DNA from 2 places in the Microbacterium sp. K27 genome. Region 2 is predicted to be linked to the other one. Evidence: predicted binding sites of a transcription regulator. Region 2 holds the regulator's gene; the other holds the start of a gene.
The links. The regulator LexA, encoded in region 2, represses DNA repair genes until DNA is damaged. The targets are predictions, from matches to a motif close to TCGAACANNTGTTCGA.
Positions count from the first base shown of each region.

Region 1: a site for LexA is predicted at 1,785-1,800, ahead of recA (recombinase RecA). Genes of this name have one in related genera too.

Region 1 covers NZ_SSDK01000025.1:14,536-21,878, reverse strand. Annotated here, with positions in the region: gene pgsA (CDP-diacylglycerol--glycerol-3-phosphate 3-phosphatidyltransferase) at 1-553, shown strand, start outside; gene DW307_RS01365 (CinA family protein) at 550-1,035, shown strand; gene DW307_RS01360 (helix-turn-helix domain-containing protein) at 1,177-1,485, shown strand; gene DW307_RS01355 (DUF3046 domain-containing protein) at 1,504-1,728, shown strand; gene recA (recombinase RecA) at 1,998-3,047, shown strand; gene DW307_RS01345 (regulatory protein RecX) at 3,047-3,916, shown strand; gene miaB (tRNA (N6-isopentenyl adenosine(37)-C2)-methylthiotransferase MiaB) at 3,966-5,513, shown strand; gene miaA (tRNA (adenosine(37)-N6)-dimethylallyltransferase MiaA) at 5,525-6,436, shown strand; gene DW307_RS01330 (dihydrofolate reductase family protein) at 6,471-7,019, shown strand; gene dapF (diaminopimelate epimerase) at 7,029-7,343, shown strand, end outside.
Region 2 covers NZ_SSDK01000046.1:36,436-43,778, forward strand. Annotated here, with positions in the region: gene hisH (imidazole glycerol phosphate synthase subunit HisH) at 1-219, opposite strand, end outside; gene hisB (imidazoleglycerol-phosphate dehydratase HisB) at 216-833, opposite strand; gene DW307_RS15890 (histidinol-phosphate transaminase) at 830-1,924, opposite strand; gene DW307_RS15895 (LysM peptidoglycan-binding domain-containing protein) at 1,982-2,350, opposite strand; gene lexA (transcriptional repressor LexA) at 2,640-3,326, shown strand; gene DW307_RS15905 (S9 family peptidase) at 3,420-5,288, shown strand; gene smpB (SsrA-binding protein SmpB) at 5,345-5,821, opposite strand; gene ftsX (permease-like cell division protein FtsX) at 5,885-6,799, opposite strand; gene ftsE (cell division ATP-binding protein FtsE) at 6,796-7,343, opposite strand, start outside.

The sequences.
Region 1 (7,343 bases), on a different contig from region 2:
CAACGCCATCACCGTCGCGCGCATCCCGCTGGCGGTCGTCTTCTTCGTCCTGTTGCTGATGGGCGGAACCTACGGCCTCGCCGAGCCCGGCCTCCGGTGGACGGCCGCGGTCATCTTCATCGTGGGGATCTCCACGGACTGGGTCGACGGCTACCTCGCGCGCAAGTACGACATCGTCAGCGATTTCGGCAAGCTCTGGGATCCCATCGCCGACAAGATGCTCACGGGGGCCGGGTTCATCGGACTCGCCCTCCTCGGAGAGGTCGGCTGGTGGATCGTCGCCGTCATCCTCGTGCGCGAGTGGGGGATCACGATCCACCGGCTCATGGTCGCCAGCGAGCATGTCGTCGCTGCGGCTTGGATGGGCAAGATCAAGACGGCGTTCCAAGGTGTGGCGCTCGGCTGGGCGTTGCTTCCGCTGCACTATCTCGTCGGTCTCGATGCATGGACGTTGATCACCTTCATCCTCATGCTCATCGTCCTGGTGCTCACGGTCGCGAGCGGTATCGACTACATCGTGGCGCAGGTCCGCGGCTCGCGCCGGAAGTCGTGAGCGACGCGGCTGCTGCCGTCCTCGCGGCGCTGGGTCGACGGGGATGGACGCTCGGAGTCGCGGAGTCGCTGACCGGCGGCGCCCTGTGCGCCGACCTGGTCTCGGTTCCCGGCGCGTCCACGGTGTTGCTCGGCGGGGTGGTGGCGTACGCGACGCCGGTGAAGGCGTCGGTGTTGGGCGTCGACGCGAATCTTCTCGCCGTGCACGGGCCGGTGCATCCGCAGGTCGCGCTGCAGATGGCAGACGGAGTGAGGAGTGTCGTGAGCGTCGGTGGGTCGCCGGCCGATGTCGGGGTGTCGACGACGGGAATCGCCGGTCCGGATTCCCCCGACGGGCAACCGGTCGGCACGGTGCACATCGGCGTGGCGACGCCGGCGGCGATGAGGACGACGGCCTTCCGTTTCCTCGGAGATCGCGACTCGATCCGCGCGCAGACGGTCGCGGCAGCGCTCGAAGAACTGCGCGCGATGCTGGCGGAATAGCAGGACCGCCGGGGTGGTTATCTCTGATGTGCTCACACTTAAACCACAGAGTGCAGGGGTAGATTCTGTGCATGCCAGGGGTACTAGACTGGCTGTCTCATCGGGGGAGACCTCGAACGATCACATGGGGAGGAGGTTCCGATGATTCTTGTACGACAGGAAATCGGCGATGTGCTGAGGGACTTCCGCCTGCAGAAGGGGCGCACGCTCCGGCAGGTCGCAAGCAAGGCGTCGGTTGCGCTCGGCTACCTCAGCGAGGTCGAGCGTGGGCAGAAGGAGGCGTCGAGCGAGATCCTCGCTTCCGTCGCCGACGCGCTCGACGTTCCCATTTCGACGATCATGCGCGAGGTCGGAGACCGCATCTCGGTGCTCGAGGGCATCCAGGTCTTCCCGGACGTCGTTCCCGACGACCTCGTCGCGTCGATCGAACCTCAGCTTTCGCTGCACTGATCCCCGGTCGGGGAAGCCATGCGTCGTAGTGAGTTCCTTCGCGCCGTCGAGACCGAGTTTCAGGCGCGCGCGTCCTCTCTGGTGAACGACCTGACGCTCAGCGCTGTCGGCGGTCGAACCGCGCTCGAGGCGCTGGCCGAGGGAACCCCACCACGCGACATCTGGTTGGCCCTGTGCGTCGAGATGGATGTTCCGGAGAACAGGCGACACGGCGTCGGTCGGCAAGAGCCGCGCGGACGCTGAGTCGTTCGTCGATCTCCGATGCCTACGGGACACGACCTGAGATCCACGGCGTGTCGTCGAAGATCTGTTCGAAGCGGGCGTAGTCTTCTGCACAAGTGGTTCAGGGAATCTGTTCTGCACGGTATGTGAGCTCTCCGCATCGATGTCGGTGGCCTCTCCTACGGTGGAAAACAAGCCGAAGAGCCATTACGCCTTGTCGGAGAGTTTCTCCCAACCGGGAGAGCCGCGACAGCCTACAGGCGGCATCACGCGCGCAGAAGGAGCACATCATGCCATCACCCGCCGACCGCGAGAAGTCCCTCGAGACCGCCCTCGCCCAGATCGATCGCCAGTTCGGAAAGGGCTCGGTCATGCGGCTGGGCAGCGATGAGCGCGCCCCCGTGGCGGTCATCCCCACCGGCTCCATCGCCCTCGACGTCGCTCTCGGCGTCGGAGGCCTCCCGCGTGGTCGAATCGTCGAGATCTACGGACCGGAGTCCTCGGGTAAGACGACCCTCACCCTGCATGCGATCGCGAACGCTCAGCGCGCAGGCGGCATCGCCGCGTTCATCGACGCCGAACACGCGCTCGACCCCGACTACGCCGCGAAGCTCGGCGTCGACATCGACGCGCTCCTGGTGTCGCAGCCCGACACCGGTGAGCAGGCCCTCGAGATCGCCGACATGCTCGTGCGCTCGGGAGCCATCGACCTCATCGTCATCGACTCCGTGGCGGCGCTCGTGCCCCGCGCCGAGATCGAGGGCGAGATGGGCGACTCGCACGTCGGTCTGCAGGCGCGACTCATGTCGCAGGCGCTGCGTAAGCTCACCGGTGGCCTGAACCAGACCAACACGACGATGATCTTCATCAACCAGCTTCGCGAGAAGATCGGCGTCTTCTTCGGCTCGCCCGAGACGACCGCCGGTGGTAAGGCGCTGAAGTTCTACGCCTCGGTCCGCATGGACATCCGTCGTATCGAGACCCTCAAGGACGGAACCGACGCCGTCGGAAACCGCACCAGGGTCAAGGTGGTCAAGAACAAGATGGCGCCGCCGTTCAAGCAGGCCGAGTTCGACATCCTCTACGGCGTCGGCATCTCCCGTGAGGGCAGCCTGATCGACTTCGGCGTCGAGCACGCCATCGTGAAGAAGTCGGGCTCGTGGTACACCTACGACGGTGACCAGCTGGGCCAGGGCAAAGAGAACGCGCGCACCTTCCTGTTGAACAACCCCGATATCGCGCTGGCGATCGAGACGCAGATCAAGCAGAAGCTCGGTATCGGCGGCCCCGCTTCGGTACCGGCAGCTGCAGACGAGCTCGCTGAGCGTCGTCCGGCCTGATGAACGACACGCGTGGGGGCGATCCCGACCGGATCGCCCCCATCATCCCCCTCTTCGGCGGTGGGTCGAAGAAGCAAACGCACACGCCGCCGCCTCGCCTGGCGGAAGGCGACGACCAGTCGACGGACGATCCCCGCGCCAGCGACGCGGCGGTCTGGCGCACGACCTGGGATGCCCCTCCGGACAGTGGCTCGCACATCGACGCGTCCGACGCGGGTACTCCCAGCGATCGTCATCCCGCGCGGGGGATCAGGGGCAGTTCCGCCACAGCGTCGACGCGCCCGACGAAGTCCGCTCCTCACCTTCGCGCACTCGGCGGCGGAGAGAGCGACGATGCCGGCGCCGACGAGAAGGCATCGCCGGACGAGGTGCGTGTGGCCGCGGAGGAGTCTCTCGTCCGTAAGCTGCGGGCGCGATCGTTGTCCATCTCGGAGGCCCGACAGGTCCTGCGAGGCGTCGGCCTCGACGGTGCGGTCGTCGACGAGGTGATCGATGACTTCTCCCGTCGCGGCTATCTCGACGACGCCGCCCTCGCCGCCGTGCTGGTGACATCGGGCGTCGAGCGGAAGGGACAGGGACGGGTCGCGTTGTCTCGCGCACTCGCGCAGCGCGGCATTCCGCGCGATGTGGTCGACGGTGCTCTCGATGAGTTGCCGGACGACGATGACGATCGCGCGCTGGAGTTCGCTCGCGGCAAGGCGCGGTCGATGAGCCGGCTCGATCACGACACGGCTCTGCGGCGGCTGGTGGGCCAGCTCTCACGACGCGGCTACAACGGAGCCGTGGCGATGAAAGCCGCGAAGGCTGCGCTGCGGGAGAACTCCTTCGGAGGTTCCACGTCCGGGGTCCGATTCGTCGACTCGGACTGATGCCGGGACGCCGCGACAGCTCAGCAACGGCTCGTACAATGGGGAGATCATGACTATCCCGCGCAGCGAACCGACGATCATCGGCGCGTCGTCGGCAGCCGTCGACGACGACGGACGACAGCGATCGTATGAAGTGCGCACCTTCGGGTGCCAGATGAACGTGCACGACTCCGAGCGGCTCTCGGGCTCGTTGGAGAGCGCCGGCTATGTGAGAGCCGTCGACGGTGACGAGGCCGACGTGGTGATCATCAACACCTGCGCCGTCCGCGACAACGCGGCAGGCAAGCTGTACGGCACCCTCGGGCACCTCGCTTCCGTCAAGCGTCGCAAGGAAGGCATGCAGATCGCCGTCGGCGGCTGCCTGGCACAGATGGACAAGCAGGCCGTGCTCGACAAGGCACCCTGGGTCGACGTGGTGTTCGGCACGCATAACATGGGCTCATTGCCGGGTCTGCTCGAGCGCGCGCGACACAACGGCGATGCCGAGCTCGAGATCCTCGAGTCGCTCGAGGTCTTCCCTTCGACGCTGCCGACCAAGCGCGACTCGGCGCACAGCGGCTGGGTCTCGATCTCGGTCGGCTGCAACAACACCTGCACCTTCTGCATCGTTCCGAGCCTGCGCGGCAAAGAGAAGGATCGTCGCCCCGGCGACATCCTGAACGAGATCCGTCTCCTGGTCGAAGACGGCGCGATCGAGGTCACGCTTCTCGGCCAGAACGTCAACTCCTACGGGGTCGAGTTCGGTGACCGTCAGGCCTTCGGCAAGCTCCTGCGCGCGGCCGGCGACATCGAGGGGCTGGAACGGATCCGGTTCACGAGTCCCCACCCCGCGGCGTTCACCGATGACGTGATCGACGCCATGGCCGAGACGCCGAACGTGATGCCGCAGTTGCACATGCCGCTCCAGTCAGGGAGCGACCGCATCCTCAAGGCGATGCGCCGCTCCTACCGGAGTGAGCGTTTCCTCGGGATCCTCGAGCGGGTTCGTGCCCGCATCCCGAATACCGCCATCACCACGGACATCATCGTCGGGTTCCCCGGTGAGACCGAGGACGACTTCGAGGACACGATGCGGGTGGTCGAGCAGGCGCGTTTCTCCAGCGCGTTCACCTTCCAGTACTCGATCCGCGAGGGCACACCCGCGGCGACGATGGAGGATCAGGTCCCCAAGGAGATCGTGCAGGCGCGCTACAACCGCCTGATCGCTCTGCAGGAACGCATCTCGCTGGAGGAGAACCAGAAGCAGGTCGGCCGTGAGATCGACGTGCTGGTCTCGACCGGCGAAGGCAAGAAGGATACCGAAACACACCGCCTCACGGGACGCGCCGAAGACAACAGGTTGGTGCACTTCGAGGTGACCCCGGGGTCCGAGCTGCCTCGCCCCGGAGACGTGGTCACCGTGACCGTGACACACGGCGCCCCGTTCCATCTGCTCGCCGACGATCCGACGGGCGCGCCCCTGAAGATCCGTCGGACCCGCGGCGGCGACGCGTGGGATCGATCGCAGTCGGAATCGTGCGCAGTCCCCGCCTCTGTCGGCGACGGTGCGCCGAAGGCCGTGTCGCTCGGTCTGCCCACGCTGCGCGTGGGCGTGTGACCGGACGGAACGTGCCAGCGCCACGTCTCTGGGCGATCGTCGGGGCGACCGGCACCGGTAAGAGCGATCTCGCGATCGAGCTGGCCGAGACGCTGCGTGCGGAGGGAAACCCCGCCGAGGTCGTGAACGCCGATGCCATGCAGCTCTATCGCGGGATGGACGTCGGCACCGCGAAGGTCTCGATGACGGAACGCCGGGGCATCCCGCACCACCTCTTCGACGTACTCGACGTCGACGAAGATGCGGCTGTCGCGTGGTACCAGCCGAGAGCTCGTGAGGCGATCGAAGAGATCCACCGCGGGGGAGGAGACGCGATCCTCGTCGGCGGATCCGGTCTCTATGTATCGAGTGTCGTCTACGACTTCCGATTCCCTCCGCGCGACCCGGAACTGCGGGATCGTCTCGAACAAGAGCTCGAGACCCGAGGGGCCGCGCATCTGCTCGAACGTCTGCGAACTCTCGACCCGCAAGCGGCTGCTCGCGTCGATCCACAGAATCCGCGCCGCATCATCCGTGCGCTCGAGGTTCTCGAGCAGGGGAGCGAGACGCACGGTGCCTCGCTTCCGGAGAAGCCAGTCCTGTGGCATCCGCATACTCGTCTCATCGGTCTGCATGTGGACCGCCCCTCTCTCGTGGAGCGGCTGGATTCCAGAGTCGAGCGCATGTGGAAGGGCGGCCTCCTCGCCGAAGTCGAGGATCTTCGTGCGCACGGGCTCGAGCGTGGAGGAACGGCTCCTCGCGCGATCGGGTACGCGCAGGCCCTGGCCCAGCTCGACGGCGGCCTCACGGAGCGTGAGGCGATCGCACAGACCCAGGCGCTCACGAGACGCTATGCGCGACGCCAGGTGTCCTGGTTCAAGCGGTATCCCGACCTGGAGTGGTGGGAGGCTCCGGTGCGGGCCGTGACGCTTCTCCACGCCTGATCTCGATGTCGGAGGGTGCTGCGAAGCTGGCCGGATGACGACGCACTTCTACACGGCCTCCAGCCTCGACGGGTTCATCGCCACCGAGGAGCACTCATTGGACTGGTTGCTCACACAGGACATCGACCAAGACGGACCGATGGCGTACACGGGTTTCGAGCGGAACATCGGCGCCCTGGCGATGGGGTCCTCCACCTACGAGTGGGTGATGCGCCATGAAGAGGGCCGCTGGGGGTACAGCCAGCCCACGTGGGTGTTCACCCACCGTCCACTCGACCTCCCGAAGGAGGGCGATGTCCGACTGACGCAGGCCGACATCCGCACGGTGCATGCGGAGATGGCGCAGGCGGCGGGTGGGAAAGACCTCTGGGTCGTGGGCGGCGGAGACCTGGCGGGGCAGTTCGCTGACGCCGGGCTGCTCGATGAGGTGTGGGTGCAATACGCACCCGTCGCCCTCGGCTCGGGAGCCCCGTTGCTTCCGCGCAGACTCGACCTCGAGTTGATCGAGGTGGCGCGAAACCGGAACTTTCTCTGCGGTCGGTACCGGCTCGCGCGGGACGGAGAAGTCCGCGACGATCTCTAGACTGGACCCATGGTCGCATTCACCAAGGGGCACGGCACGGGCAACGATTTCATCATCATCGCTGACCCGGACGGTGAGCTCGACCTCACCGTCGAGCAGGTCGCCGTGCTCTGCGATCGTCACTTCGGCATCGGTGCAGACGGAATCCTCCGCGTGGTGAAGTCGTCGGCGATTCCCGACGGTGCGGCTGCACTCGACGAAGAGCCGCAGGCGGAATGGTTCATGGACTACCGCAATGCCGATGGATCGGTCGCCGAGATGTGCGGGAACGGCGTCCGCGTGTTCGCCCACTATCTCGTGCGCTCCGGCCTTGCGGCGATCGAA
Region 2 (7,343 bases):
ACGGCGATCGATGATCTCGTCCCCTCCGTGGGCGCGCAGGGCATCGCGGACGGCCTGGAACGCCCCGACACCGGGAACGACGAGTCCATCCGCCTCGAGAGCGGTGGCGCGGTCGCGCGTCAGCACGGCATCCGCGCCGGCGGCGACGAGCGCCTTCACCGCCGAGTGGACGTTGCCCGACTCGTAGTCGAACACCGCGACCCGGGGCGCTGCGCTCACAGCGCACCCTTCGTGGACGGGATCCCGTCGACGAGCGGATCCAGAGCCTTGGCCTCGCGGAACGCGCGGGCGAACGCCTTGTACTCCGCCTCGGCGATGTGGTGCGGATCACGCCCGCCGAGCACACGCACGTGCACGGTCAGACCGGCATTGAAACTGATGGCCTCGAATGAGTGACGCACCAGCGAACCGGTGAAGTGCCCGCCGATGAGGTGGTGTTCGAAGCCTTCAGGCTCTCCCGTGTGCACGAGATACGGACGACCGGAGATGTCGACGACCGCCTGCGCCAGTGCCTCGTCGAGGGGAACGAGCGCGTCGCCGTAACGGGAGATCCCGGACTTGTCCCCGAGAGCTTCGAGAATGGCTTGGCCGAGCACGATCGAGACGTCTTCCACCGTGTGGTGCGCGTCGATGTGCGTGTCGCCGGAAGCTCGCACCGTGAGGTCGGTCAGCGAATGCTTCGCGAAGGCGGTGAGCATGTGGTCGAAGAACGGCACAGACGTGTCGATACGGCTCGCCCCGGTGCCGTCGAGGTTCAGCTCGAGCTCGACGGTGGACTCCGACGTGCTGCGCACACGGTTCGCGGTGCGCGGGGTCAGTGCGGGGGTGCTCATGAAGCCGATCCTATCGAGGCCAGCGCCTCGAGGAACGCGGTGGTCTCGGCCTCCGTGCCCGCGCTGACCCTGAGGTGTCCGGGGATGCCGACATCGCGCACGAGCACGCCGCGGTCGTACAGCTGCTGCCAGGTGGCCCGCGGGTCGGCGACGCCGCCGAACAGGACGAAGTTCGACCACGATTCGTGCGGCTGGTATCCGAGCGCTTCGAGGGTCGCCGTGATCCGATCGCGCTGCTCGACGATCTCCTCCACCATCGCGAGCATCACGTCGGCGTTGCGCAGGGCCGCTATCGCCGCCGCCTGGGTGAGAGCGCTCAGGTGATAAGGCAGACGCACCAGGCGCAACGCGTCGATGAAGGCGGGGTCGGCAGCGAGGTACCCGACCCGGGCCCCGGCGAAGGCGAAGGCCTTGCTCATGGTGCGCGAGACGGCGAGACGCGGGCGCCCGTCGAGCAGGGTCAGGGCGGAGATCGCATCGCGCGGCGCGAACTCCTGGTACGCCTCATCCACGATCACGATGCCACGGGCCGCGTCGTACACGGCTTCGATCACGTCCAGCCCGAGCGGCGTGCCGGTGGGGTTGTTGGGAGAACAGAGGATGACCACATCGGGATCGGCGGCCCGCACCTGCTCGGCAGCCTCGTCCGGGGTGATCGTGTAGTCGGGCTGACGCGTGCCGGCGATCCAGCGTGCTCCCGTCCCCTGGGCGATGAGCGGGTACATCGAATACGTCGGCGCGAAACCGAACGCCGTGCGCCCGGGACCTCCGAAAGCCTGGAGGATGTGCTGGAGAACCTCGTTCGAGCCGTTGCCGGCCCAGATCTGCTCCGGCGTGAGCCCGTGCCCCAGGTACTCCGCGAACGACTCGCGGAGCGTCGTGAACTCCCGGTCCGGATAGCGGTTGACGTCGCGGATCGCGACGGCGATGTCGTCGAGGATGTCGCTCGCCACCGCGTCGGGGATCGGATGCGTGTTCTCGTTCACGTTGAGCGCGATCGGGAGCGGCGCTTGCGGAGCACCGTATGGCGTCAATCCGCGAAGATCGTCACGTAGCGGGAGATCGTTGAGGGAGAGGGTCACCCTTCCCATGTTAAGCGGCGCCTTGCCTCGATGACGCAAAGTTGCTGCTGTGCTGCCGCCGCCGGATCAGTTCACGTACTGGGCCGGGATGGCGAGCGTCTGGCCGATCTGGAGTTCTCCACCGCGCAGCAGGTTCATCCGGCTGATCTCACCGATGACGTCGCGCGGGTCGGCATCGGGAGCGACGCTGGTGGCGATCGACCAGAGGGTGTCTCCCGGCATGACGGTCACGGTCTCGACGCTGACGGCGGCCGAATCTGCTCCCGAAGCGATCGCGCTGCCACCGCTGAGCGCCGCGAAGGCGATACCGATCGCGAGCGGGACCGAGGCGAAGGCCAGCAGCACGGCGCGGCCACGCGTCGTCAGTCGGAGTCGCGTCGTGGGACGGGTCGACGCCGGAATGACTGCTGCGGTGCTGAAGCTGATGCTGCTCATGTGGTGCTCCTTAGCCTGTCCCGGAGCGGTGAGGCCGCCGGGGAAGTTGGCGTAGCGTTCGCATTCTCGTCTCGGCCGGGAGCCGTGAATGCGAAGCTACGTACCGAAGATATCTTCGAGTTCGAACATCTGTCAAGTATTCTTCGAAACCGAATCCGGAAATGAGCCGACACGCTCGAACAGATCTTCCAGATCGGCCCGTTTCTCGGATACGGTTTCGATAAGGACACCCCACCACGGGCCTCCGACATTCGAAGAGGGACGTCGGATCACGCACTGAAGGAGCACCATGAGCGAGAACTCTGCCCCCGAGTCGGAGGCACCGCGCACGCGCCGCCGGAAGAGCCTCAGCCCGAAGCAGATGGCGATCCTAGAGGTCATCCAGAACTCGATCGCGCACCACGGCTACCCGCCGAGCATGCGCGAGATCGGCGACGCCGTCGGTCTCAAGTCCCTCTCCAGCGTCACCCACCAGCTCGGGCAGTTGGAGCTCAGCGGCTATCTGCGTCGCGACCCCGGGAAGACCCGCGCCATGGAAGTGCTCATCGACCTGCCGGGGGCCAGCACCGAGAACCCCGCCGACGTGGCGACCCCGGTCGGCGATGCGGCACTCGTCCCCCTCGTCGGACGAATCGCCGCGGGTGTGCCGATCACCGCCGACCAGCAGGTCGAGGAGATCTTCCCGCTCCCCCGCCAGCTGGTGGGCAAGGGCGACCTGTTCATGCTCAAGGTCTCCGGCGAGTCGATGATCGACGCCGCCATCTGCGACGGCGACTGGGTCGTCGTCCGTTCGCAGAACAGCGCCGAGAACGGCGAGATCGTCGCGGCGATGCTCGACGGCGAGGCCACCGTCAAGGTGCTGCGCCGTCGCGACGGCCACACGTGGCTGCTCCCGCGCAACTCGGCGTTCGAGCCCATCCTGGGCGATGAAGCCGTGATCCTCGGCAAGATCGTGGCGGTGCTCCGCGCGGTCTGAGACGAGAGCACGACGAAGGCCCTCCCGGTTCCCTGGAGGGCCTTCGTGTGCGCCCCGCGTGACGCTCGTGCCAGCGCCCCATAGGCTCGAAGCATGACGTCGTCCCCCTACGGTTCCTGGCCTTCGCCTTTCTCCGCGGCATCAGTCGCGGCGTCCTCTCCTCGCATCGACGGCGCCCGCTTCGTCGGCACGGAGATCTGGTGGGGTGAGTCGGTGCCGTCCGAGAAGGGACGGGTGACGGTACGGAGTTCCACGGGCGCCGAGGTCCTCCCCGCGCCCTGGAACGCCCGCTCCCGCGTGCACGAATACGGTGGTGGCGCCTGGACGGCGGACGATCGGGGGACGCTCTACTTCGTCGACGCCTCAGACCAGCGGGTGCGCCGCCTGACCCCCGACGGGGATCTCGTCACGCTCACCGCTGCCGGTCCCGCGCACGGAGGTCTGCGCATGCAGGACGGACGTCTGCTCGCCGTGCGCGAAGACCTCTCGACCACCCCGCACCTCCGCGCGATCGTCGAGATCCCGCTCGACGGCTCCGCCGCAGAAGACGAGTCCGCGGTCAGCGTGATCGTGCAGGGCGAGGGGTTCTTCGCCCACCCCGCATTCTCCCCTGACGGGACCCGCGCCGCGTGGGTCGCCTGGGAACGGGGGAAGATGCCGTGGGAGAGCGCGCGCGTGCAGATCGCCGAGGTCGACGGAGGCCTCCCGCGGACGATCCCCTCGCGAGCGGCGCTGCAGCCCGAGTGGCTCAGCGACACGGAACTGGTCTTCGCCGACGTCGCCGATGACCGCTGGACACTCCACCGCATCGCCATCGACGGGGTGACGCCTTCCGGATCCCCGCGGCCGCTGGCCCCGTCCGATGCCGACACGGGCTACGGGCTCTGGGTGCTCGGCAACCGCTGGTATCAGCCGTTGGAGGACGGCCGCATCGTCGCCGTCCGCACGAACGGGCGCGACGACGTCGTCGTGATCGACACCGGAGGGGGCGAGAGCATCATCGAGTTCCCCGGCGACGGTCATGTGAGCGTCGATGCGGTCCACGGCACCCGGGTGCTGCTCTCCGGCAACGGTTCCCGGGTGGCGGCGGGGCTCTGGTGCGTCGATATCGAGTCGGGGGAGGTCGTCGCCGTGCGCGGCGGGGAGCCCGTCGATCCGCGCTGGATGCCGGCGTCGATGTCGATCGAGATCGACGGTCCGCACGGCGCCGTGCACGCATTCGCCTATCCGCCGGCGAACCCCGACGAGGAGGCCCCCGACGACGAGCTCCCGCCCTACGTCGTGCTGGTCCACGGCGGACCGACGGCGCATGTGACCGGGGCAGCCTCGGCAGCGATCGCCTTCTACACGAGCCGCGGGATCGGCGTGCTCGACGTGAACTACGGGGGCTCCACCGGCTATGGTCGTGCCTATCGCGAACGCTTGGACGGCCAGTGGGGTGTCGTCGACGTCGACGACGTGATCGCGGCGGCGCGGGGCCTGGCTGCCTCCGGGCTCGCCGACCCCGACCGCCTGGCCATCCGCGGCGGATCGGCAGGCGGCTGGACCGTGCTGTCGGCACTGGTACGAGGCGGAGCCTTCGCCGCGGGGATCAGCCGCTACGGCGTCGCCGACCTGCGCATGCTGGCCGCGGAGACTCATGACTTCGAGGCATCGTACATCGACGGTCTGGTGGGCCCGCTGCCCGAGTACGAGCATCTGTACGTCGAGCGTTCACCGCTCACGCACACAGATCGCATCACTGTCCCCGTCCTGCTTCTGCAGGGCGGCGAGGACCGCGTCGTCCCTCCATCCCAGTCCGAGGCGATCCGCGATGCTCTGGCAGAGCGCGGCATCGAGCACGAGTACGTCCTCTATCCCACCGAGGGACATGGTTTCCGGAGCGCGGAGACCATCGTCGACTCCCTCGACCGCGAGCTGGCGTTCCTCGGCCGCGTCTTCGGCTTCCACCCGCGCCCGTGACGGGCTGTCGACTCGTCACGGCAGTGCCGTGAGGGTCGGGGCCTGAGAGCCCGGGGCTACTCTCCCACGCGATTGCGCAGACGCATGGCACGGTCGGCCTCACGGGTGTCCTGACGCTCGCGCAGGGTCTGCCGCTTGTCGTATTCGCGCTTGCCCTTCGCCAGGGCGATCTCGACCTTGGCACGACCGTCGGAGAAGTACAGCTTCAGCGGGATGAGGGTGTATCCCCCGGCCGAGACGGCGTGCGCGATCTTGGCGATCTCCTCGCGATGGAGGAGCAGCTTGCGGATGCGTTTGGCCGAGTGGTTCGTCCAGTGCCCCTGCGAGTACTCGGGGATGTGCACGGAATCGAGGAAGACCTCGTTCCCCTTCACGAACGCATAGCCGTCACTGAGGTTGGCGCGACCCTGACGCAGCGACTTGACCTCGGTGCCGGTGAGCACCATCCCCGCTTCGTACGACTTCTCGATCGTGTAGTCGTGACGTGCGCGACGATTGGTCGCGACGACCTTCTCTCCGCGTTCCCTGGGCATGATGCTCTCCTGTTGCCGTGATGAGCTCGATCGATCGTTCCGACCGAGCAGCCTTTCAGGCTATCAGGTACGCAGCCAGCGTCGGATCGCGAAGCCGGCGGAGAGCGCGGCGAGGATCACGCCGATCCCGATCAGCACGGGAACCACGAGAGCCGCGTCCTGCATCGTGACCCATGTGGTGATGAACGGCACCCTCCCCCGCAGGTAGCCGTTGACCCCGAAGTGCATACCGGCGACGACGGCGGCGCTGGCCAGAGCCGAGCCGAGGAAGGCGGCGAACACGCCCTCGAGGACGAACGGCGTCTGGATGAAGCGGTTCGAGGCTCCGACCAAGCGCATGATGCCGATCTCCTTGCGCCTCGCATACGCGGACAATCGGATGGTCGTGCCGATCAGTAGGGTCGCCGCGATGAGCATGAGCACGGCGATTCCCACCGCGATGTAGGTCGCGACCGTCAACGCGGAGAACAACGGCTCGAGATACTGCAGCTGGTCCTTGACCTGCTCGACCCCGGCCTGTCCGCTGAAGGCCTCGGCGAGCACCTGCGACTGACCAGGATCCTTCATCGTGACGAAGAACACCTCGAACGCCTGGTCGGGCGAGAGCACGCTCGCCTGGTCCGCGCCGAGCTGGTCGACGAGCTTGGCGTACGTCTCTTCCTTCGTATCGAAGGTCATGGAGCTGATGAGCGGCTTGAGCGCGTCACCCTCGAGCTGAGCCCGGACGGAGGCGACCTGCTCCTCGCTCGCCGCGCCGTCGAGGCACGTCTCGGATTCCGAGACCGCCGAACACATGTACACCGCCACCTGGGCACGTTCGGCCCAGTACCCGCGCATGACCCCGATCTGCCCCTGCATGAGGATCGCGGCGCCCACGAACGTCAAGGAGACGAAGGTGACGAGCACGACGGAGATCACCATCGAGATGTTCCGCCGCAGGCCGCCCAGGGCTTCGGTCAGGATGAGTCCGATTCTCATGAGGTCGGGCCCACTTCCTCGTCGTCTTCATCGGAGAGTCCGAGGCGATCGGCGACGCCGAGCTCGGCGACGTCCACCGTCGGCAGAGCGATCGGATGGGTACGCGGCCGGATCACCGTCGGAGGTTCCACGACAGCACGAGGCTCCGCGACAGCAGGGGTCTCCGCGACAGCAGGAGGCTCCACGACTCCGGCCGCGGCGCCGGTCTCCGGGGAATGCACCGGCTCCGGAGGTTCGACCGTGCGCGGGGCCGGGGGAACCACGGTCTCTCCCTCGCGGTCGACGGAGGACGCGGCCGCCTTGCGCTGAGTGCTGAGCTCCTCGGCCAGCGCGGCACGCACCACCGAGAGATCGGCTGTCTGACGCTGCACCTCCTGGACCGCGGTGAGAGCAGCCGCCGCCGCCGCTCCGCGCACCTCCTCCGGGACGAGGCGCGGGATGTTGGAGGTGTCGCCGTATCCGCCGTGCACCTCGTCGCGCACCATCTCCCCGTCACGCAGCTCGATCACTCGGCGCTGCATCTGGTCGACGAATCCGGCTTCGT